3 regions of the Bacillus nitratireducens genome follow, and region 1 is predicted to be linked to each of the others. Evidence: riboswitches for the same ligand, from Rfam matches in the RefSeq annotation. Region 1 holds a riboswitch; each other region holds the start of a gene.

Region 1 (8,245 bases):
GGCAAAACGGAGCGCAATTTTATTTGCTAGTCCAGGTGTCATATCAGATTCATGTAGCAAAACTGGCACCCTATTTAGCCATCCTCCAATTACGACTGGTACAGATACGAAACCACCTTTTGAAAAAATAACATCCGGCTTTAGTTTACGAATTGTTAAGTACGCATCCATAACCCCTTTCATTACGAGAAAAGGGTCTTTTATATTTTTTAAATCAAAATAACGACGTAGCTTCCCACTTGCAATACTATAGTACGGAATCCCTTCCTTTTCTATAATCGTTTTTTCAATCCCTTGATGAGAACCGATATAAGAAATGTCCCAGTTTTTTTCCTGTAAATGTGGAATAATTGCTAAATTAGGTGTTACATGTCCTGCCGAACCGCCACCTGTAAAGACTATTTTGTTCATACGTCTCCCCCTTCTACACTATAGTACACTAAAATACCTTGCCTCAGGGTGAGAAAATACCATAGCCGTTACAGACGCTTCTGGCTCCATCATAAATCCTTCTGTTAATGAAATACCTATTTCTTCCGGCTGAATTAAACGGAACAATTTTTCTTGGTCAGCAAGTTCTGGACAAGCTGGATAACCAAAGGAAACACGTATTCCTCTATATTTCGTGCGGAAACGTTCTTCCATCGTCAGTTCAGGTGAGTCTGGAATGCCCCAACGATCACGAATGAGCATATGTGTTTTTTCAGCAAGTCCTTCTGCTAATTCAAGCGCTAACGATTGAATGGCATGACTGCGTAAATAATCACCCTTCGCCTTCCACTCTTCAGCAATGTCCCGAACTCCTTCCCCAACAGTAACAGATAAGAAAGCAACATAATCCATTTCATCCCCAATCGGACGTAAATAATCACCTAAAGTACGGTATGGAGCCTTTCCTTGTCTAGGGAATGTGAAACGCTCTATAATACGCGTATGATCTTCTGGATCATATATTACAATGTTTTGTCCGTCGCTTTGTGCTGGGAAAAACTGATACACTGCTTTCGGGCGTAACCAAGATTGTCCCTCTTGTAATAATTCATCGATTAAATCATTTAATTCGTGCGCTCTTCTATCTCCTTCTTGCAGGAGTTTTTTTACATTTCCTTTTAATCCAAGATGATGCCCAAGCAGCATTTGTCTATTTAAAAACGGTGCGAGATGTGCAACTGGAATATCGCGCAATACAATTCGTTTTGTAGAATCAGGTATCATAACCTCCGCCTTCGGTAATGGCTCAATTACTGCTGGAATTTCCACTGGTTTTTCCTCTTTTTTAACGATATGAAGATGACGTTCTTTTTTATCCTGTTTCATCTTCTCACGCTCTTCTTCTTTTTGAAGCTTATTAATAATATCAAGCCCCGTCATCGCATCACTCGCATAGCATACGAGCCCTTTATATGATGGAGAAATACGATTATCTGTAAACTTTCTCGTTAGCGCTGCACCACCGACAACGATTGGAATATCAATATTTGCCGCTTTTAAATCTTCAGCAGTTGTTACCATTTGTTGGGCTGATTTTACTAGCAAGCCTGAAAGACCAATAATATCAGGCTTCTTCTCTTGTACTTCTTGAACAATTCGATCCGAACGAACATTAATCCCTAAATTAATAATTTCATATCCGTTATTTGATAAAATAATTTCAACGAGATTTTTCCCAATATCATGTACGTCACCTTTTACAGTCGCTAATAATACTTTCCCTTTTTTTGCGCTATCACTAGACTCCATATGTGGCTCTAAATAGCTTACGGAAGCTTTCATACTTTCGGCACTTTGCAATACTTCAGCAACGATAAGCTCATTATTATTAAATAATCGTCCCACCTCGTCCATTCCTGTCATAAGTGGGCCATTAATAATATCAAGAGGTTTTCTTCCTTCTGTAAGCGCAAGACTTAAATCCTCGTGTAACCCTTGTTTCGTACCTTCTACAATATAATTTGCTAGTCGTTCATCAAGCGTTAGTGTTTCTTGTACAACGACATCTTTCTTTTTGGCAACACGGTAAAAGTTTGTAAATTCTTCTAACGTCTCTTTCGTCGTTTCAAATAACAATGCATTTGCAAGACGTTTTTCTTCCTCTGGAATTGACGCATAGCGTTCTAATTTTTCCGTATTAACAATCGCATAATCTAATCCCGCTTTCGTTGCATGATATAAAAAGACGGAATTTAATACTTCACGGCCCGCGGGCGGTAAACCAAATGATATATTACTTACACCTAAAATCGTTAAACATTCTGGTAACGCTTCTTTAATAAGACGAATTCCTTCTATAGTCGCTGCCGCTGAACCTATATATTCTTCATCACCTGTCCCTACAGGAAACACAAGCGCATCAAAAATAATATCAGATGGACGTATGCCATACTTCTTCGTTAGTAACTCATAGCTTCTTTTCGCAATTTCTATCTTTCGTTCTGCACTAACTGCCATACCGTCTTCATCAATTGTTCCTACAACTATAGCGGCACCGTATTTCCGAAGAAGAGGTGTCACTTTTTCAAAACGTTCTTCTCCATCTTCTAAATTAATAGAATTGATAACACCTTTTCCTTGAATATAAGTTAGAGCTCTTGCCATAACATTTTCATCTGTTGAATCAATCATAATCGGTACTTTTAATACTTTCGTAACTTCTGCCAAGAATCTTTCCATATCTTCTATTTCATCACGGTCAGGGTCTGCCATACAAATGTCAATAATATGAGCATTCTTCTTCACTTGCGCTCTTGCCACTTCAGCTGCCTCTTCAAATTTTCCTTCTGCTATTAATCTTTTAAACTTGCGTGATCCAATTACGTTCGTCCTTTCTCCAACAAATAACGGTCTCATAGAGTCATCATATTGCAACGCCTCTAATCCACTAACTCCATGCCCTTCTCGTTCATGTTGCTCACGCGGCTTAAGAGATGCTAACGCGGATTTCATTGCTCTTATATGTTCTGGTGTTGTGCCGCAACAACCACCGATAATATTAATCCATCCTTCTTCAGCAAATCGCTTCACTTTTTCAGCGAGAGAAGATGGAGATTCATGATAATGTCCATCTTCATCAGGAAGACCTGCATTTGGATAACAAGAAATATAACACTCCGATAAATCAGATAAGGAACGAATATGGTCTCTCATAAACTCTGGACCAGTCGCACAGTTTAATCCAACCGATAACGGCTTCATATGCTCTATCGATAAATAAAAGGCTTCTATCGTTTGCCCCGCTAAAGTCGTTCCCATCGGTTCAATCGTTCCAGAAATCATAATAGGAACCGTTTTATTTAGTTCATCAAAAGCTGCTTGAATTCCAATATAAGCAGCTTTCACATTACGCATATCTTGACTCGTCTCCACAAGTAATACATCAATTTCACCTTTCAATAACCCTCTCGCCTGCCTTGTATAGGCCTCAATCAGTTCCTCAAATGTAACTCCTCCTGTAACACTAATTGCTTTCGTTGTCGGCCCCATCGCACCTGCAACATATACTTCCTTCCCGCTTTCTTTAACAGCTTGCTTCGCCAATAGTGCTGCCTTTTCATTTAGTTCTTCATCTAAATGAGACAGCTCATAATCACTTAATACGATATTTGTCGCCCCAAATGTATTTGTTTCAATGATGTCAGCTCCAGCTTCAATATAAGCTTTATGAATCTTTAAAATAACATCCGGCCTTGTTTCTACTAAATATTCATTACACCCCTCGTAATCTTCTCCTCCGAAATCTTCCGCAGTTAAGTCCTCTTGTTGTATCATTGTCCCCATTGCACCATCTAATATTAAAATGTTATTTTTTAATTTTTCTTCTATACACTTCATCAATTAATACCTTCTTTCACTTCTTGCTTTTCTCTCACATATTTAACAAGATGTTCTGTAATTTCATATTTTAGAAATGGTGTAATTAGATAGATACCGTTAAAATATTTCATCGCCGCATCGATCAACTCTTGTGAAATACGAATCCCTTCCTCAATAGCTGCCTCTTTCGTTTCGTGTCCATCCATTCTCTCCCTTATTTCTTCAGGAAGGGTAATACCCGGCACCTCAAAATGGAGAAAGTCTGCATTCCGCTTACTTACTAATGGCATAATTCCAATAAAAATAGGTTGTTCCAAATGTTTTGTTGCTTCATATACTTCTTCTATTAAAGCAACATCATATATCGGCTGTGTTAAGAAATATTCAGCCCCAGCATCTATTTTTCGTTCCATTCGCTTTACCGCTGCTTTTAAATGCCTTACGTGGGGATTAAATGCGCCGCCTACAGAAAATCTTGTTGCCGGTCCAATGGATTTCCCTAAAATGGAACGTCCATCGTTCATTTCTTTAATCATTTTAATTAACTCTATAGAGGACAGATCATATACAGAAGTTGCTCCCGGAAAATCACCAACGCGCGCTGGATCACCAGTTAAAGCTAGCACTTCCTCCATCCCTAACGCCGATAAACCTAATAAATGAGATTGTAGCCCAATGACGTTATGGTCTCTACACGTTAAATGAGTCAATACCGGAATATCATGCTTCGTTAATAATGCACCCATTGCCATATTAGAAACGCGAGGCGATGCTAATGAATTATCTGCTAGAGTAATAGCGTCTGCCCCAGCTCTTTTCAGTGCTCTTGCCCCTTCAAAAAAACGCTGCGTGTCTAATGTTTTCGGTGGGTCTAGTTCCACTACAACTGTCGTTTGTTTCTTTGCTTTTTCTGCTAGAGTGACGTGAGATTTCGAACGTTTCTCGTGTGTATGAACTACTTTTGGTCTTTGAATCGTGTCCTTTTCTATTACAGGCGTAACATTTAGAGTAGCACGCTTCATACTTTCAATATGTTCTGGAGTAGTACCACAACAACCACCCAATAACCGAATACCTTGCTCAATAAATTTCAGTGTCATCGCTTCGAAATAAGCCGGACTTCCCTCATATACGTAACGTCCCTCCACATAATTCGGGAGACCTGCATTTGGATATGCTGACAAGTAGCCATTCTGCGGAATCGATATCATTTTAAAAGCTTCCGTCATATGAAGTGGTCCTAGTTGACAGTTCAATCCAACAACATTTGCACCGTAATCTATAAGCTGCTTTAATATTTCATTGACATCATTTCCATTTTGAGTCGTACCTGCTTCATGTAACGCTAATTGAGCAACAATCGGAATATTTGTTTGCTTACGCAATACTTTAACGGCATGAAGTAATTCAAATTCATCGTAAAAAGTTTCTAATAGTAATCCATCAACCTGTTCTTCTAGTAAAGCACCTGCCTGTTCAAGTAGCATAAACTCCCTTTCCATATCAGTCGTTGTAACAGCTCCAATATGTTTCATACCACCGATTGTTCCTAAAATTGCATTTCTTTCTGTAACAGATGCTTTCGCAATCTTCACTGCCGCTTTATTAATTTGAACAACTTGATTTTCTAAGCCATACATACGTAATTTCGCCTCATTTGCTCCATACGTATTTGTTTGAATCACATCTGCACCAGCAGCTACATATTGTTTATGAATCGATATAATTAAGTCTGGATCAGACAAATTCAATTCTTCAAAACTACTTTGCAAACCATGTGAATGTAATAACGTTCCAACCGCACCATCACCTATTACAATTCCTTTTGATAATAAATCTAGTAACTTCACGAATCTCCCTCATTTCTATCAATATAAAAACCCCCTCTTCACTTTGAAGAGGGGGACATAATTGTTCCGCCTCTTATTATGCAAAACATTCGTTTTGCAGGTATTAGCACCGTTTCAAACATTTCGTTTGAAGGTTGCCGGGTTTCACAGGGCCTTTCCCTCCACCGCTCTCAATAAGAGTTGTCTTTATTATTTTATTTATGTAGCTAAAAGGAAATACGTTCCCCTTTTAACAATGTTTGTTAATTTTTTATAAATTTAGCATGCACAAATATAAAAGTCAATGACACTTGCGGAAAAATAAAAATTATTTAAAATAAAGTTGCAATTCAATTAACTTTTGTTGTAAAGTTAAAAACATAATAAAAATTTCATACGAACATTCTTATCTAGAGAGGTAGAGGGACTGGCCCTATGACGCCTCAGCAACCATTAACATTTGTTAATAAGGTGCTAATTCCAGCAAATTGTGAAAGATTTGACAGATGAGAAGAAGACTCTATTCAATCCGAAAGCCTTCTTCTTAGAAGGCTTTTTTTATTTTATATTCAACTACTGGTTCAATTTAAAAAGGAGGAATTTTTACATGTCAACTATCGAAACAAAACTAGCACAAATCGGAAATCGTAGCGAAACTACAACAGGAACTGTTAATCCACCCGTTTATTTCTCAACCGCTTATCGTCACGAAGGACTTGGTAAATCTACCGGCTTTGACTATTCACGAACTGGAAATCCAACTCGTGGTCTTTTAGAACAGGCAATCGCAGACTTAGAATATGGCGAACAAGGTTATGCCTGTAGTTCAGGTATGGCAGCTGTTCTCCTCGTCCTTTCATTATTCCGTTCTGGAGATGAACTTATTGTATCCGAAGATTTATACGGGGGAACGTATCGCTTATTTTCCGAACACGAAAAAAAGTGGAATGTTCGATGTAGATACGTAAATACACAATCTATTAAACAAATTGAGCAAGCTATCACAAATGAAACGAAGGCTATTTTCATAGAAACTCCGACTAATCCATTAATGCAAGTTACTGATATTGCCGCTGTCGCAACTGTAGCGAAAAGACACGGACTACTTCTTATCGTAGATAACACATTCTACACGCCTTATATACAGCAGCCATTAACAGAAGGTGCTGACATCGTACTTCATAGTGCAACGAAATATTTAGGTGGACATAATGATGTATTAAGCGGACTTGTCGTTGCAAAAGGAAAGGAACTTTGTGAGGAAATCGCTCATTATCATAATGCCTCTGGTGCTGTCTTAAGCCCATTTGACTCATGGCTATTAATTCGTGGCATGAAAACTTTAGCGCTTCGCATGAAACAACATGAAGAAAATGCGAAAGCAATTGTTGCTTATTTAAATGATGAAGATGGTGTGACAGATGTATTTTATCCAGGAAGAGGCGGCATGATTTCGTTTCGCCTTCAAGATGAAACATGGATTAATCCATTCTTACAATCTTTATCCTTAATCACATTTGCTGAAAGTCTTGGTGGTGTAGAGAGTTTAATGACTTATCCAGCAACGCAAACGCATGCTGATATTCCAGAAGAAATCAGAACGGCAAACGGTGTATGTAATCGTCTTCTTCGATTCTCCGTCGGCATTGAAAATAGTAACGATTTAATTCAAGACTTAAAGCAAGCCATTAAACTTGTAAAAGAAGGTGTAAGAATATGAGTTATTCTATCGATACACTCCTACTACACAACCAATATAAACATGACTCGCAAACAGGAGCTGTTAACGTTCCCATTTATAACACATCAACATTTCACCAGTTTGACGTAGATACTTTTGGGAAATACGACTATAGCCGATCGGGTAATCCAACTCGTGAAGCTCTTGAAGATATCATTGCTTTATTAGAGGGCGGAACAAAAGGATTCGCATTTGCATCAGGAATTGCAGCGATTTCCACTGCATTTCTCCTTCTTTCACAAGGTGATCACGTACTCATTTCAGAAGACGTATACGGAGGCACTTATCGAATTATAACTGAAGTACTCTCTCGTTACGGTGTTTCACATACATTTGTAGATATGACAAATGTAGAAAAAGTAAAAGAAAATATTAAACCAAATACGAAGCTCTTTTATGTAGAAACACCTTCTAACCCACTTTTAAAAGTGACAGATATTCGTGCTGTTTCTAATCTTGCAAAATCTATTGGTGCTCTTACTTTTGTTGATAATACATTTTTGACACCACTATTCCAGAAACCACTTGATCTTGGCGCCGATGTCGTTCTTCATAGTGCCACAAAGTTTATTGCTGGTCATAGTGATGTTACTGCCGGATTAGCGGTTGTAAAAGATGCCGAACTCGCTCAAAAACTTGGATTTTTACAAAATGCATTTGGCGCTATTTTAGGACCTCAAGATTGTTCTCTCGTACTTCGCGGTTTAAAAACATTGCATGTACGTCTCGAGCACTCCGCTGCTAACGCCAATAAAATTGCACATTATTTACAAGAGCATGCTAAAGTCCAAAATGTCTATTATCCTGGCTTACAATCACATCTTGGCTATGATATTCAACAATCTCAAGCTACATCAGCCGGAGC
Region 2 (8,245 bases), on a different contig from region 1:
TTGGGATGTAATAGAAGCCGTCGAAGGCCCAAAACCTATTTTTCAATGTAAAAATATTGTACAGAATGGTCTACTATATCGAGACGACGCTTGTAATTCTTGTGACCCTAGCAATTCTTCTTGTACAATTAACTTAGTAATGCTTGAAGCAGAAGAACACATGCGTGAGTTTCTTCGTAAAAAGACTCTTGCATGGTTAGATAAAGAACTTGATATTGTTTTACCTGAAAAGATAAGGGTAGATACTCGTGAATACTTCAAACAAAAAAAACCTAACTAAATCGCCATGACGAATTAGTTAGAGTTTTTTTGTTTTTTTATATTAATTCCATCATGTGAGTACTTCATCACAAATTCCTTCTTTAAATATCACATTTAATTAACTCATAAAGTTTCAAATTGATTAACATTAAAATTCTAAAAAATACAATTTTATTTTCGTAAAAAGTAAATGAATTTATGTGTTCAGATATTTTAAATATAGTGAAAATTGCCTTTGAAAAAGGAGCAGAGTATACGAAAGAAATCGTAGCTCGCATGGGCCGCACCGGTACAGTTGGTGAAAGAAGTTTAGGCTATCCTGATGCAGGTGCGCATGCGCTTGGAGTTATCTTTACGGAGATTGCGGGTAGTTTGAAATAAGAATTAGAAAGTCCCTCTGCCTTAGGGCGGAGGGACTTTTATATATTCTTCATTTGTATCTATATCAAATTTTTCAGTGCTTTTTGCTTATTTGAGAGATGTCTTCAATTAAATTGTATTTTAGACTAAGTTTTTTTGTGATTGCAGCTTATCAATTTTCCAGTGTGCTTCTAGAGATTCTAAAGAGCTTTCAATATAAAACATATATTCATCTGCGGTACCTGGTACTTCAAAAGCTATTTTTAATTCTACTGTTTCATTTGGTTTAACTTGTATATCAGAAGGGTTTTGGTCAAGTACCTTTCCTTCATAGGCCTTTCCGTCTTTTTCATCTTTTAGGTTATATTTTAATTCTGATAGTCCAATCGTTTGACCTCGTACATTTTTTACAGAGACATTAACAACGACGGAATCGTTGCTATCATTTAAATATGCACTTTGAACCTCAGTCAAGTAATAGCCTCCCTTAGCACTCTCACCAACTAATAAAATACCTTGTTCCAAGCGGCTCATATTTTCTTTTTCTTCAAAATTTATTAATTCTTCATTTTCATTTTTTGCGGTTGGTTCTTCTATTGGACCATTTTCAACGGTGCTATCTTTTTTATCTTGTGTGCAAGCAGCCGTAACACTGACTAATACTAGAATTAAAGTAAGTAATATGAATGATTTTCTCATAAAATTGATCTGTCTCCTTAAGTTTTTCAATTTTGTGCAACTATACATATTATAAAGCGATTCTATTAATATTAACATAATGTCTCATTATTGGATTAAAATAGGGGATTTTAGACACTTTATTCTTGTTTTTTATTAATATAATTGGTGTATTTACTCTAGTTGTAGTGAAATCGTCCGTTGTTATCATTCCTACTGTATCATTAATAAACATCTTCATAATATATAATTAGTATTATTTTATTCTTCAAATATCTCCGGCTTCTCCACTCTAAATGATTTCACCTCACCACATTCTAAACAAAATGTAGTTAATAGTTTGGAACGTTTCCCCACTGAAAAGAGCCTACTAGAATCATCTTCACAAACATATGCATGATAGGCAAATCCAACTCTGCCTTCTTTAAATGTAGTAGAACCACAATTCTCGCATCGTTTATTTTTCATGCTACTAACACCTCTTTTGGTTCGTATTTATTTTGATGTGTTTTTACGATAGAAGTAAAGTAATTTGGTTATACATGATGTTTTCGACATGATACAACATACCCCTTTATATATTCGCAAGTAAAACAACATAATACCCTTATAAATCTCTATAACAATATGGTTTTCCATATATCATTTAATATTTATCGGAAAAATAAGTATTAAAATATTGTTTTTTATTATTCTGATGATTATAATAAATGGAAATCAAACAATTCTTATGTTGAGAAGTGGAGGGACGGGCCCTATGAAACTTCGGCAACCTCGTTTTAGACGAAAGGTGCCAAATCCTGCAGGTGAAAAAACACCTGAAAGATAAGAGCGGTTCACTTAGTCAAGAAGGCTACTCTTATTTCGATAAGAGTAGCTTTTTTTATGACTAAAAGTTAAAGGGGGAATAGGTAGTGGAGTATGGTTTTTGGTTACCGATTTTTGGGGGATGGCTTCGAAATGTAGATGATGAATCTATGCCGCCTACGTTTGAGTATGCAAAACAAACAGCGCAAGCGGCAGAACAATTAGGTTTTTCAACAACTCTTATTGCAGAATTAAATTTAAATGATATAAAAGGTGTGTCAGCACCAAGTTTAGAGGCGTGGACAACTGCGGCAGCACTTGCAGCAGTGACGGATAAATTAGAGATTATGACAGCTGTAAGACCTGGCTTTCATAATCCAGCTGTTACAGCGAAAATGGCAGCGAATATCGATCAATTAAGTAATGGTCGTTTTACATTGAATGTAGTTTCAGCATGGTGGGAAGAAGAAGCAAGACAGTACGGCGGGGTATTTACCGCACATGATGAAAGATATGATCGCACGGAGGAATTTGTAACAATTTTGAAGGAACTTTGGAAAGAAGAAGTGTTTTCTTATAAAGGGAACTTTTATGAGCTTCATCATACACATTTAAGTCCAAAACCTGTGCAGAAACAAGGCATTAAGCTTTATGCAGGTGGTGAGAGTGAGCGAGGAAAAGAGGTCATTGTAAACCACGCGGATGCATATGTAATGCATGGCGGAACGGTAGAAGAAGTATCTGTGAAAATAGAAGATATGAAGAATCGTAGAAAGAAAGTTACAGAGGAGCCATTGCAGTCATTCGGGCTTGCCGCTTACGTCATTTGTCGTGATACAGAAGAAGAGGCATTAGAAGAATGGAAACGCATAACGGATGTGAAAGATGATGCTTTAGGTTATGCGGGTTACCAAGACTTTATTAGTAAATCGCATTTGGAACAGCAAGTGAAGCTCAATGATTATTCCGTATCTAATCGTGGGTTACGTCCTAATTTAATCGGAACACCAGAACAAATTGCAGAAAGGATACTTGCTTTTGAAAAAGTGGGTGTTACGTTATTACTTTTACAATTTTCGCCACAGCTTGAAGAGATGAAACGATTTTCTGAAAAAGTGATGCCATTAGTTGAAGCAAAAAGAAAGGAATGGATTACAAATGAGTAAAATTTACATATTACATGAGAATAAGGAATGGACGAATCATTTAGTGAAAAGGTTGGAAGAACTGGAGTTACCGTATGAGGAATGGCTTTTAAATGAGGGAACACTGCCGTTAGAACAAGAACCTCCCCAAGGTGTTTTTTATAGCCGCATGAGTGCTTCTTCACATACGAGAGGGCATCGATATGCACCTGAGCTGACTGAAGGGGTTCTTGCTTGGTTAGAGGGGTACGGACGAACAGTATTTAATGGGTCTCGTGCATTACGTCTTGAAGTAAGCAAATTGAATCAATATGCAGCATTAAGAAAATTTGGGATACAAGTGCCGAAAACAATTGGTGCTGTTGGCCGTGATCATATAGTAAAAGCGGCAAGGGAGTTAGGGGAAGTACCGTTCATTACAAAGCATAACCGTGCAGGTAAAGGCCTTGGTGTTCAGCTGTTTCATTCCATTGATGCTTTAGAACAATATTTGGATGGTCCGGCGTTTGAAGAACCCATTGATGGAATTACTTTAATCCAGCAATATATTGAAGCGCCAGAACCATATATTACACGTTGTGAGTTTGTAGGCGGCGAGTTTGTATATGCGGTTAAAGTAGATACATCAGAAGGATTTGAGCTTTGTCCAGCAGATGCGTGCTCTATTCACGATGCTTTTTGCCCAGTAGGAGAAGAGAGTAAGAAAGAGTCGTCATCAAAATTTGAAATTATATCAGATTTCCAAGAGCCGATTATTGAGCAGTACAAAGAGTTTTTGAAAGAAAATGAAATTACCGTCGCTGGTATTGAATTTATTCGCAGTTCGGATGGAACAATTTATACGTATGATATTAATACAAACACAAACTATAATTCTGATGCAGAGTCTGTAGCGAATCAATTTGGTATGCTGGAGCTTGCTAAATTCCTTGGAATAGAATTAGAAAAACAAGTAGAGTCAGTTAAATAATGTTGATTGAAAAATATGGTTCTGGTGCAAATATAGGAAAAAAGAAGAGATAGCACATTTTATCGGTGAAAGATCGTTCGTTAGAGGAGCTGTAGTTGCTGGGAAAAGGTTAGGATACCTTGATGCAGGTTGGGGTTATCTTTACGGAGATTGCGGGTAGTTTGAAATAGGAATGAGAAAATCCCCTCTGCCTTGTGGTGGAGGGGATTTTTTTATAGTTGATTGATATATCTAAAAAAGAAGTGGCGAAACAAATGAACAAAAGTAGTTAGAAAATTCTATGCTTACTTTTTCAGTATAATAGTTATAGATGAAAGGAGCATGTGATGTTTAATTTTATAATTGCTGGGGCTTTATTGTTTATATTATTTTTATTTTTATTTTTTAAAGATCGGAGACGAATTAGTTTAGCTTTTATTCTCACATTAAGTTTAGGCTGTTTCTTCCTAAGTATTTTTGATGCTTTATCACAATCAGAGGTTAATGAGTTTTCTCGCTTATTATTATTAGGAATAGTTTTTGGATTAATCCCTTTAGGGATATTGTTTGTTGCTCTGTATCTTTTATTTAATGGAAAAGTCATGATGCAACGTGAAGGAAGAAGATTAGGTAATTTATTATCTTTATTATTGAGTTTTGCAGTATTTGGTATTATTGGTTTATTAATGAAACTTGCATTTAGTGTGTATCATCCTAGTTTCTATATGTATTATGTAACAGTCGTACTGTTATTTTTATACTTTGCATATATATTTATGAGTTACTTAACTTATGCAGTACTTTATCATTTTATAAAGGTAAAATACATACCTGATTTTATTATTGTTTTGGGGTCAGGTTTAATTGGTGGGGATAGAGTGCCTCCATTATTAGCATCTCGTTTGGATAAAGGGATGGATGAGTATATTAAGTATGGCCGTATCCCTAAAATTATAGTTTCTGGTGGACAAGGTCCAGATGAATTAGTAAGTGAAGCGGCTGCTATGAAAAAATATTTAGTGGAAAAAGGCATGAATGAGAAAGATGTGTTAACGGAAGATAAGTCTCGAAACACATTGCAAAATATGCTATTTTCTAAAAAGATTATGGACACTATAAAAACTGACCACAAGAGTATATTTGTTACAAATAATTATCATGTATTTAGAGCTAGTATTTATGCAAGATTATCGGGTTTGAAATGTGAAGGTGTTGGTTCTAACACAGCAAGATATTATTTACCAAGTGCATTTTTACGAGAATATATCGGTATATTAGTCATGTATAAATGGTGGCATGCTACTTTTGTAGCTATTTTATTGTTATTTGTATTGTGGTCGATGTAGTTATACTATTTTGAATGCTCCAGTATTGGAGCATTTTTTTATTTTATTTCACTTTTCATAGGAGGGCTATTCATAAAAAAGACGCCCCATAAGGTGCCGTCCTCTGTATTTTAATTTACTATCTCACGCATTTCCCCCTGCATAAAAAATATTTCTCAACATTTTATTTGTTGAAAAAGATTGAATATTCTCTATAAAGAGAATATTATGTTTCTATCGGCAAAAAAAACGATAATTCGCAGACACTGGGGAGGAAATGCATTGAAAAAGAATAAGAAGTTAAAACCGTTATCAGTTTTAGCAACAGCGGCAGTACTAAGTAGTAGTTTTGCTTTTGGAAGTCATGCGGCGGCTGAAACACCAACACCATCTCTACCAATAGATGAGCATTTAATACCGGAGGAGCGTTTGGCAGAAGCGCTAAAACAACGGGGCGTAATTGATCAATCTGCATCACAAGCTGAGACGTCAAAGGCTGTCGAAAAATATGTTGAGAAAAAGAAAGGGGAAAACCCTGGTAAAGAAATCTTGACGGGAGATAGTCTTACGCAAGAAGCTTCTGATTTTATGAAAAAAGTAAAAGATGCAAAAATGAAGGAAAATGAAAAGGCGCAACAGCCAACAGTAGGGCCAGTAGCTGGACCAGGTGCAGGATTGAATTCTAGTAAATTAAATGGAAAAGTCCCTACTGCACCAGCGAAGCAAGAAGAGTACAACGGTGCTGTTCGAAAAGATAAAGTGCTTGTTTTACTCGTAGAATTTAGCGATTTTAAGCATAACAATATTGATCAAGAGCCAGGATACATGTACTCTAAGGACTTTAATCGTGAACATTATCAAAAAATGTTATTTGGTGATGAACCATTTACTCTATTTGATGGATCGAAGATTAATACATTTAAACAATATTATGAAGAACAATCTGGCGGGAGCTACACAGTTGATGGAACTGTAACGGAATGGCTTACTGTTCCAGGGAAAGCTTCAGATTACGGTTCGGATGCAGGAACTGGTCATGATAATAAGGGTCCTTTAGGGCCACGTGATCTTGTGAAAGAAGCATTAAAAGCAGCGGTAGCAAAAGGAATTAATTTAGCAGATTATGATCAATTTGATCAATACGATCAAAATGGTGATGGAAATAAAAACGAGCCAGATGGCATTATTGATCATTTAATGGTTGTACATGCTGGCGTTGGTCAAGAAGCTGGCGGCGGTAAATTGAAAGATGATGCAATTTGGTCTCATCGTTCAAAACTTGGATCAAAACCATATGCGATTGATGGCACAAAATCTTCTGTTTCGAATTGGGGCGGAAAGATGGCTGCATACGATTATACAATCGAGCCTGAAGATGGAGCGGTTGGTGTGTTTGCGCATGAGTATGGTCATGATTTAGGCTTACCAGATGAGTACGATACAAAGTACTCAGGACAAGGTGAACCTATTGAGTCATGGTCTATTATGAGTGGCGGCAGCTGGGCTGGAAAAATTGCAGGAACAGAGCCAACAAGTTTCTCACCACAAAATAAAGAGTTTTTCCAAAAGAATATGAATGGCAACTGGGCGAATATCGTTGAGGTAGATTATGATAAACTTCGCACGGGAGTCGGTGTTGCAACATATTTAGATCAAAGTGTTACAAAATCAAAACGACCAGGAATCGTTCGTGTTAACTTGCCAGACAAAGATATTAAAAATATCGAGTCAGCATTTGGTAAGAAGTTTTATTACAGCACAAAAGGAAATGACATTCATACAACACTTGAGACACCAGTATTTGACTTAACAAATGCAACGAATGCTAAGTTCGATTATAAAGCATTCTACGAACTTGAAGCGAAGTATGATTTCCTTGACGTATATGCGATTGCAGAAGACGGAACGAAGACACGTATTGATAGAATGGGCGAAAAAGATGTAAAAGGCGGAGCAGATACAACTGATGGTAAGTGGGTTGATAAATCATACGATTTAAGCCAATTCAAAGGGAAAAAAGTAAAACTGCAATTTGAGTATTTAACAGATATTGCAGTAGCTTATAAAGGATTTGCGTTAGATAATGCTGCATTAACTGTCGATGGGAAAGTTGTTTTCTCTGATGATGCAGAAGGTCAGCCAGCAATGACGTTAAAAGGATTTACTGTATCTAACGGATTGGAACAGAAAAAAAATAACTACTATGTAGAGTGGAGAAATTACGCTGGTTCTGACACGGCGTTACAACATGCACGTGGTCCAGTCTTTAATACAGGAATGGTTGTATGGTATGCGGATCAAAGCTTTACAGATAACTGGGTAGGCGTTCATCCAGGTGAAGGATTCTTAGGAGTAGTAGATTCTCATCCAGAGGCAATCGTAGGTACATTAAACGGACAACCGACTGTGAAGAGCAGTACGCGTTATCAAATTGCCGATGCTGCATTCTCATTTGATCAAGCGCCAGCATGGAGAGTGGATTCGCCAACTCGCGGTATCTTTGACTATAAAGGATTACCAGGGGTTGCAAAATTTGATGACTCTAAGCAGTACATCAACAGCGCGATTCCAGATGCAGGACGTAAGTTACCAAAACTAGGATTGAAGTTTGAAGTAGTAGGTCAAGCTGAAGACAAGTCTGCAGGTGCAGTTTGGATTCATCGATAGAATAAGGTGAAATTAAGAGGGAGCTGCCCTATAAGTTGGTGAAACCGACTTAT
Region 3 (8,245 bases), on a different contig from region 1:
ATAAATGTAAAAGCTGTTCAGGAGATAGTTCGTCTGGTAAGTATTCACCTACAAATTCTCCGTTTGCCATTATAAGAATGCGATCAGCGATATGTAGTGCTTCATCTTGTTCTCCTGTGAAGTAAATTACGGAACTTCCGTTTTCTGTAATGTTACGAATGAATTGAAAAATGTCTTGTTTTGCAGCTATGTCTACACCTTTAGTTGGCTCGTCCAAAAGAAATAGATTTGGTTTGAATCCATGCCACTTTGCAATGGAGACTTTTTGCTGGTTTCCACCGCTAAGTGAATGAATAAATGCTTTTGGGTCATTGGGTGAAATGCTGAAAGAAGAAATTGCTGTAGTAGCATTATTTACTTCGGTTTGCTTTCGTCTCCAACCTGATTGGTGTAAATTAGTGTGGCTTATAATATCTTCCGAAAGAAATACGCCTTGTTTTCTTCTTTCCTCTGGTACAAGTGCGATCTTTGCTTTAATCGCATCTCGCGGTGTTTTAATTGTTATTGTTTGACCATCTATTTCTGCGTGATAAGTATGACGAGTACCAAATAACGTTTCAGCAAGTGTTGTTTTGCCACTGCCAATTAATCCGTATATCACAACAGTTTCACCTTTCCGTACGGTGAGAGAAAGGGGAGAATGGTCTTTGTGTAATGGAAGTTCTTGTACTTTAAATAATTCTTCGTTCCCTCGTTTTGGTGCTGTATTAATAGGAAGTGTAAGTTGTTTTCCAGTCATCGCTTCCACAATTTGTTGATCTGTAACCTTTGTAATCGCTTCAGAAAGTGCAACTTTACCGTTATGTAATACGGTTACATCATCCGCGAAATTTCGAATCTCTGATAAACGATGAGAAATTAAGATGATGCCAATTCCTTTCAATGTTAAATCTTTTAATAGTTGCCCGAAGGTTTCAACTTCTTTCGGTCCAAGAGAAGAAGTAGGCTCATCTAATAAAAGATAATTTGTATTGTTGGATAAAGCTCTTGCGATAAGAAGTAATTGTTTTTCATGTAATGAGCAGTTTGAAACATCTTCCGAAACATTTAAATCAGCCTGTACAATTTGCAAATGTTGTTTAGCGAGTGAGACTAACTTTGACTTTGAAAATAGTACTTTATTTTGCATTGCTAAATGATCGATTAGTACATTTTCTAATACAGATAATCCAGGAATAAGTCCGTGATCCACTTCTTGTGTCACGAAAGAAATACCATGCTTTTTTGCATCGCGTGGTGAAGTAAAGGAAATAGACTGATTATCAATTTTTATATTTCCAGAAATTGGTTGAATTTCACCAGTTGCTATTTTTATTAAAGTACTTTTTCCTGCACCATTCATTCCTAGTAAAGCGTGAACTTTTCCTTTTTGTATGTTAATAGAAACATTTTCTAGTACAGGGGTAGAGATGTGATAAGAATGTGTAATGTTTTGAAGAGAGAATGTCATCATTTTTTCTCCTTCTCTAATTTTTTCATCCAAGGTGAATATGCATCTTTCGAGTCTCCCCAACCGTTTATATGTTTTGATAATTGATCCATCTTTATATTTTCTTGTGGCAAACTATTTTTCTTTACTAAATAAGGTTCTAGTGAATAAATATCTGGCGTTTGTTCACCAGCGATTTTCTTGTATAAGAAACGCACTTGAACTTTACCGACTTCAGCTGGATCGGTTGCAGCCGTAGCAGTCCAAGGTGAATTTTCTTTTTGCATGAGTTGTAAATCTTCATTACTTAAGTCAATGCTGTATACTTTTATATCTGTACGACCAGCTTGTTCGAGTGCTTTGACGGCCCCCTTAGCAAACTCATCCCACGAAGCGAAAATAGCTTGTAAATCACCTTTTTTCGGATATTTTTTTAGTAAAGCTTCTACTTGTGTTTGCGTATCAAGTGGTGTGTTATTACTAGCGGTACCAAAGCGTGCAACTTCTTTTATATTTGGATAACGTTTATAAAAAGCATCAATGATAATATTGCGACGTTCCATTGGGGCAAATCCGCCAACCCATACGACGGCGATATTCCCTTGTCCATTCAGATCTTCCGCTAACGTTTTTAATGATTTCCATGCAAGACTATAATCATCTTGATCAATAATCGTTACACCCGGTAAGCGTAGATCGTTATCAAATGCAACTACAGGAATATTCGTTTGTAATGCTTTTTCTACTCCGGGTTTTAGTGCTTCAGAGCGACCGTGATCAATTAAAATACCATCAACTTTTGAATTAATAGCAGTATCTAGATTTGCTGCCATTTTTGCTAAATCATTATCAGAATTGTAGACTTGCACACTGCCGCCGAATAGCTCGACTTGTTTTTTGACACCCTCAATATATTGAGAGGAAAAAGTTCCGATGGACATTTGCATAATTAATGCGATTTTTAATGGCTTTTTTACTTGGCTTGGAATTTCTGTTTGTAAATGATTTGCTGCTGTAGTAGTTTCTTTCTTCACCGTTTGTTGCTTTTGTGAAGAGATAGCATCTTGTTCATTTGTGCAAGCTGTTAATGCGAGTAAGAGAATAATGAGTACGGTGGAACATAATTTTTTCATAAAAAAATCCCTCCTAAATTAAGAAAAGAGAGGAGGGAGTGAAAATAAAAACGTCTTTTCATATAGAAAAGACGTCTTATCATATTACTCTTATCTTTCAACACAATGTGTTGTAAGAATTAGCACCGTGCCCATAAATGGGTCGGTTGCCGGGCTTCGTAGGGCTCATCCCTCCACCTGCTCTTGATAAGACATCGAATATTTAACTATTTCGAATTATTCCATAAGTGTATGCTGTTGTCAAATGTTTTTTTGTAAATAAAAAATCCCTCTTTATGAGGGATTTTAATGTGGTAAGAAAACTAATTGATAAGCGAACAAGATTCCGAATAAATACACAAGTGGGTGAACAGCACGGAATTGTCCTTTTGCCATTTTCATAAGTGGGTATGAAATAAATCCAAGTGCAATACCTGTTGAAATACTTGATGTAAGTGGCATGCTTAAGATTACTAAAAATGCTGGGAATGCTTCATCGAACGTATCCCAATCGATGTGGCGAACTGAACCCATCATAAGACTACCAACGATAATTAATGATGGTGCTGTAATAGCTGAAACGCCAGAAACAGCGCTCACTAACGGTCCGAAGAATGCTGCTAATGCAAACAGAACAGCTACTGTAACAGTTGTTAAACCAGTACGGCCACCAGCTGCAACACCAGCAGAAGATTCAATGTAAGCTGTTGATGGTGTTGTTCCGAACATAGCTCCAATTGTTGCTGAGAATGAGTCAGATAGAAGAGCTCGTCCTGCTTTTGGAAGCTTTCCGTCTTTTATAAATCCACCTTGTTGTGCTACACCAAGTAATGTTCCTGTTGTATCAAATAATGTAACAAGGAAGAATGAGAACACAACGCCGTATAATCCGTAGTTAATTACATCAGATACAGCAGTAATTGGGTTTGAAACGATAATGCCTTCTGGTAATCCAGGCATTGACGTAACGCCATTTGAGAACGTTAATTGCCCTGTGAAATAAGCGATAATACCAGTTAGTAACATTCCGATAAATAGTGCCCCGTTTATATTTAAAGACATAAGGATAATTGTAATTCCAAGACCAGCTAATGCTAGTAGAACTGGAGCAGAGTGAAGATCGCCAAGTCCAACTAAGTTTGCATCATTTTTAGTAACAATGCCTGTTAATCGCAAACCGATAAAAGCAATAAAAAGACCAATACCAGCAGTAAGTGCATGTTTTAAGTTTTCAGGAATTACTTCCATTAATTTCGTACGGAAAGATGTGAATGATAACAAAATTAAAATCATACCTGCTACGAATACAGCAGAGAATGCAATTGCGAAAGTCATGCCTTCATGAGCTTTTACAACAGAGTAAGAGAAGTAAGCATTTAATCCCATACCTGGTGCAATTGCGATTGGTAAGTTTGTAAAGATTGCCATAAATAATGTTCCGACAACAGCGGCGATAATAGTAGCTGTAAATGCTTGTTCAAATGGAACGCCTGCATCCCCAAGGATAACAGGGTTTACGACAATGATATATGCCATTGTTAAAAAGGTAATAATACCTGCCATAATTTCAGTTTTAATAGAAGTTTTATGTTTTGAAAGGTTAAACATATAAACATCCTTTCTTTTTACGAATAATTTTCACAACAGTTATATATAATATTCGTTTTTTGACTTTTTTGCAATAGTTTTGCATAAAAACTTTAGAACAATCCATATTTTATGTCTTAAATTTGAATATTAGCCGTAAAAACGAGTGGGAATTGTGGTTTTCTCATGTGTAAGTAGTTTTTAATATTGTGCACATGATAAGGGGAAAGGAGTTGAAGAAAGTTATGCCGCAGCAAAAAAACTTTTTAACAATGCCAGCACAACATCAAAATAAACAGCCTGGTATTGAATCGTTAATGAGTCCTCTTCCAAAGTTTGAAGATCCAAATTATAAAGGAAGCGAAAAATTAAAAGGAAAGAATATATTAATTACAGGGGGAGATAGCGGGATTGGACGAGCTGTGTCCATCGCCTTTGCAAAAGAGGGAGCAAATATTGCGATTGCTTATTTAGATGAGGATGAAGATGCAAATGAGACGAAAAAACTTGTTGAAAAAGAAGGCGTGAATTGTGTATTACTGCCAGGGGATTTGAGTTGTGAACAACATTGTAAAGATATTGTGGAAGAGACCGTCCGGCAGTTGGGCAGTTTAAATGTTCTTGTGAATAACGTCGCACAGCAATATCCGCAGCAAGGACTAGAGTATATTACAGCGGAACAGCTAGAAACGACATTCCGTATTAATATTTTCTCTTATTTTCATGTTGCAAAAGCAGCGCTATCCCATTTAAAGCAGGGGGATGTAATTATAAATACAGCATCTATCGTTGCGTATGAAGGAAATGAAACGTTGATTGATTATTCTGCAACGAAAGGAGCAATTGTCGCGTTTACAAGGTCGCTATCTCAATCATTAGTACAAAAAGGGATTCGTGTAAATGGTGTTGCACCAGGTCCAATTTGGACACCGCTTATTCCATCAAGTTTTGATGAGAAAAAAGTATCACAGTTCGGGAGCAATGTTCCTATGCAAAGACCTGGTCAGCCGTATGAATTAGCGCCTGCGTATGTATATTTGGCGTCTAATGATTCGGCATATGTAACAGGGCAGATGATACATGTAAATGGGGGCGTTATTGTAAATGGATAGTTTTCATTTATAAGAGCAAAGTAAAGCTAATTGCATTTATTATGATACTAGTGCTAGGGAGGATTTAGATGAAGAAAGTATTGTTTATCGTAATCCTATTTTTCTGCCTACCAGCTAGCGCTTTTGCTAATACAGATCATTTAATTTTAGTGAACCTTACGACGAATCAGTTGTCTTTCTTTGAAGAAGGAAACTATACGAAAACGTTTCCGATAACAACTGGAAGAGATCGTACACCTACGCCTGAAGGTAATTTTTGTATTATTACTAAATATAAAAATAAAGAATACCATCGAAAAAAAATACCTGGGGGTGCACCGAATAATCCTCTCGGCACGAGGTGGCTTGGGCTAGATAAAAATGAATATGCGATTCATGGGACTAATCGGGAATGGACGATTGGAAGTAGAGAATCAAATGGTTGTATTCGCATGCATGATAGGGATATACAGTGGTTATATGACCGAGTCCAATTACAAACAAAAGTAATCATTTCTCGTTTTTATACGAGCCCTGAATATGAAGCGAATAAGCTTGGTTATCGTGTTGTGAGTTGGAATGGTCGTAAAGTAGAAGAAGAACAAATTGGAACACTTACGCTAGTAGACCGTGTAAATATATATTGGCAAGAACCAAATGGACAATTGACGAAAGTAAAAACGGTATTGCCAAATGAAAAATATGCAGTGTACTCCAAACGAAAAGATGGGATATATTATATAGGAAGAAATTTGTATATTGTTGATGAAACGGGAGAAAAAATTCGTTATGAGCAACTACCTTATTCGATCTTAAGTAATATATATAAAAGAAAATATGATGCTCCGTAATAGCTACCGTGTATAGGCGGTAGCTTATTTGTGATGAAGTGAAACTTAATGGGGGAATTGCTCTTCTTTGCTGATTATAAATTTATACTAACTGGGATTCATGTAAATAGCGGGATAAAAAAATTGAAACAGCAACTATTATGTTTTGCTGAATATAATACAGTACAGATTGGGGGGCGGTCACATTATGAAAAGTGAATTTGCATTTAAAATTTTCTTAATCACGACTTGTTTATTTATCGTGTATTTATATGCGTTACTCGTCTTCTCCTTTTATGTTCCATATATTGATTTAATATTGTTCGTCGGATTTATTTGGGCGTTTGTTAAAGCGAGGGAAGGGGAGAAGAGTGTATATCGACGCATCACTTTATGCGGGACGGTCCTTCTTGTTATTTTGTACTTTTTTATGATGCATGATTTTTGGAGAGGAATGTAAAAAAGCATACGACTAATCGTATGCTTTTACGTTTAATATTTTGGTTTAAATGTATGGCAACAAGTTTCTACACTCGTTGTTACAGAACTTTCAAGCGTCTCGTTTGTTAAAGTAGCGCTTGTAAACGAATCATTTGTATTCTGACCAGCCTCTTGTGCATCCGGTTGAACAACGATTGCACTTGCTTGACAAAAGTTACCTTGTCCCCAAAATGAGCAATTGGAAACAGAGCATTTTACTTCAGGCATAAAACCCCCTCCTTATACATTAGTGTGGGATTTTACGTCCATTTCATGTATAGAAGGAGTTTCCTTTTCTCGTTATTTTTTCGTTTGCTCAAGCCATTCTTTTAATTTGTCTTCCGGTTGTTCACCACTAATACGGCTTACTTCTTTGCCATCTTTAAAGTGAATGATTGTTGGAGTTCCTTTAATTTTATATTCATCCCAAGGAGCATCTAGTTTTTCAATGTCCATAACTTTCATATCAACGTTCAAGTCTTTAGCCATTGGTACTACGATAGGAGATAGCTTTTGACAATGAACGCAAGATGTTTGATAAAAGTATACTGTTTCTTCTTTTTTCTCTTTTAAATTCTTTTGGAGATCTGAAAGAGAGATTTTATTTGTATAGTAGTCAGGGCCATTTGTCTTACTATCAGTAGCATTATCAATTTTTTGGCTAGTAGCGCTTTTTTCTTCCATTTGTGTTACAGCGAAAATGGCTGCGAACAAGGCGATAATAATACCACCAAATATAAGCATTTTTTTCATTTTTTCATCTCCTTATTTGTTTCTTATTACAATAAAACTACAAACAGCGATTGTAATAAAGCCGATAAGTGCTAAAAACGGGATTGTAATAAAACCAAACCAGTTTATGAATTCTCCGGTGCAGGGCACACGGCCGCAAGCTGCCCCAGCAGCTGAAAATGCTGCGACTTTTTGAATTGCATAGTGATATAAAGAAATACAAGCACCAATACTTGCAATTGGTAAGGAATAACTTGCAATGCGATAATCTTTTTTTACTACAGCAATGCCGAGCCATAAAACGAATGGATACATAAAGATACGTTGATACCAACAAAGTACACAAGGCTCAAATTTCATGATTTCGGAAAAGTATAGGCTACCAAGTGTCGCAATAAAAGAAGCTCCCCATGCAGCAAATAAAGCATACTCTTGCTTTTTTTCTCGTCCCATATTTTATACCTCACTTATAATAGTTACATACTAAATTATAGTATGAAGTGGTAGGGAAAAGAAAGAAAAAATATGTTTATCAATAAAAGTTTTATAAGGAGAAACTTTTATTGATATAAACATTTTAAAAAAGCGCTATTCTCATAAAGAGAATAGCGCTATATTTTACATTTGAATTTGCTCTACTTCTTCTACATGTGACTTTTGGGATGCATGGTCAATGTATTGAAATAGGAGCTGCAATTGTTTATCAACTTCTGGTAGTTCTTTACTGTATTGATAAGCGTGTAAAAAATGTTCAATACGCTTAGAAAATAATTGATCGTTTGTTTGAACCATGAGAACGAGTAATTTATCCCAATTACAGCAATACGTGTAATAGAGAGCTTTATCGTAGTCGTTATATGTTTGCACTGTGTACCCTCCTTACCGAGGAGTTATATATAGTGTGTGACAAGCGAGGAGAAATACACTTGAAAGAATTTGTTAAGAAAAAAAGTGAATGAAAAGAAAAAAACGAGGGATTTCCTC

The links. A riboswitch is a leader RNA that binds a small molecule or an ion and turns the genes downstream of it on or off. The one in region 1 is predicted to bind S-adenosylmethionine.
Region 2: another riboswitch for S-adenosylmethionine. It lies ahead of Q3V31_RS22065 (LLM class flavin-dependent oxidoreductase); the one in region 1 lies ahead of Q3V31_RS15090 (bifunctional homocysteine S-methyltransferase/methylenetetrahydrofolate reductase).
Region 3: another riboswitch for S-adenosylmethionine. It lies ahead of Q3V31_RS23165 (sugar ABC transporter substrate-binding protein); the one in region 1 lies ahead of Q3V31_RS15090 (bifunctional homocysteine S-methyltransferase/methylenetetrahydrofolate reductase).

The regions. Positions count from the first base shown of each region.
Region 1 covers NZ_JAUMJO010000003.1:605,604-613,848, reverse strand. The annotation lists gene Q3V31_RS15100 (undecaprenyldiphospho-muramoylpentapeptide beta-N-acetylglucosaminyltransferase) at 1-411, opposite strand, end outside; gene metH (methionine synthase) at 430-3,828, opposite strand; gene Q3V31_RS15090 (bifunctional homocysteine S-methyltransferase/methylenetetrahydrofolate reductase) at 3,828-5,660, opposite strand; SAM riboswitch class I at 5,731-5,840, opposite strand; SAM riboswitch class I at 6,043-6,152, shown strand; gene metI (cystathionine gamma-synthase/O-acetylhomoserine thiolyase) at 6,247-7,359, shown strand; gene metC (cystathionine beta-lyase) at 7,356-8,245, shown strand, end outside.
Region 2 covers NZ_JAUMJO010000006.1:17,532-25,776, reverse strand. The annotation lists gene Q3V31_RS22085 (RrF2 family transcriptional regulator) at 1-280, shown strand, start outside; gene Q3V31_RS22080 (DAK2 domain-containing protein) at 472-642, shown strand; gene Q3V31_RS22075 (DUF4352 domain-containing protein) at 763-1,320, opposite strand; gene Q3V31_RS22070 (hypothetical protein) at 1,561-1,767, opposite strand; SAM riboswitch class I at 2,025-2,131, shown strand; gene Q3V31_RS22065 (LLM class flavin-dependent oxidoreductase) at 2,214-3,272, shown strand; gene Q3V31_RS22060 (ATP-grasp domain-containing protein) at 3,265-4,221, shown strand; gene Q3V31_RS22055 (YdcF family protein) at 4,548-5,546, shown strand; gene Q3V31_RS22050 (immune inhibitor A domain-containing protein) at 5,808-8,192, shown strand.
Region 3 covers NZ_JAUMJO010000006.1:235,045-243,289, reverse strand. The annotation lists gene Q3V31_RS23170 (sugar ABC transporter ATP-binding protein) at 1-1,453, opposite strand, end outside; gene Q3V31_RS23165 (sugar ABC transporter substrate-binding protein) at 1,450-2,562, opposite strand; SAM riboswitch class I at 2,650-2,755, opposite strand; gene Q3V31_RS23160 (NCS2 family permease) at 2,848-4,149, opposite strand; gene Q3V31_RS23155 (SDR family oxidoreductase) at 4,374-5,240, shown strand; gene Q3V31_RS23150 (L,D-transpeptidase) at 5,309-6,070, shown strand; gene Q3V31_RS23145 (hypothetical protein) at 6,258-6,509, shown strand; gene Q3V31_RS23140 (DUF1540 domain-containing protein) at 6,542-6,757, opposite strand; gene Q3V31_RS23135 (thioredoxin family protein) at 6,830-7,282, opposite strand; gene Q3V31_RS23130 (disulfide formation protein C) at 7,295-7,714, opposite strand; gene Q3V31_RS23125 (YhdB family protein) at 7,880-8,128, opposite strand.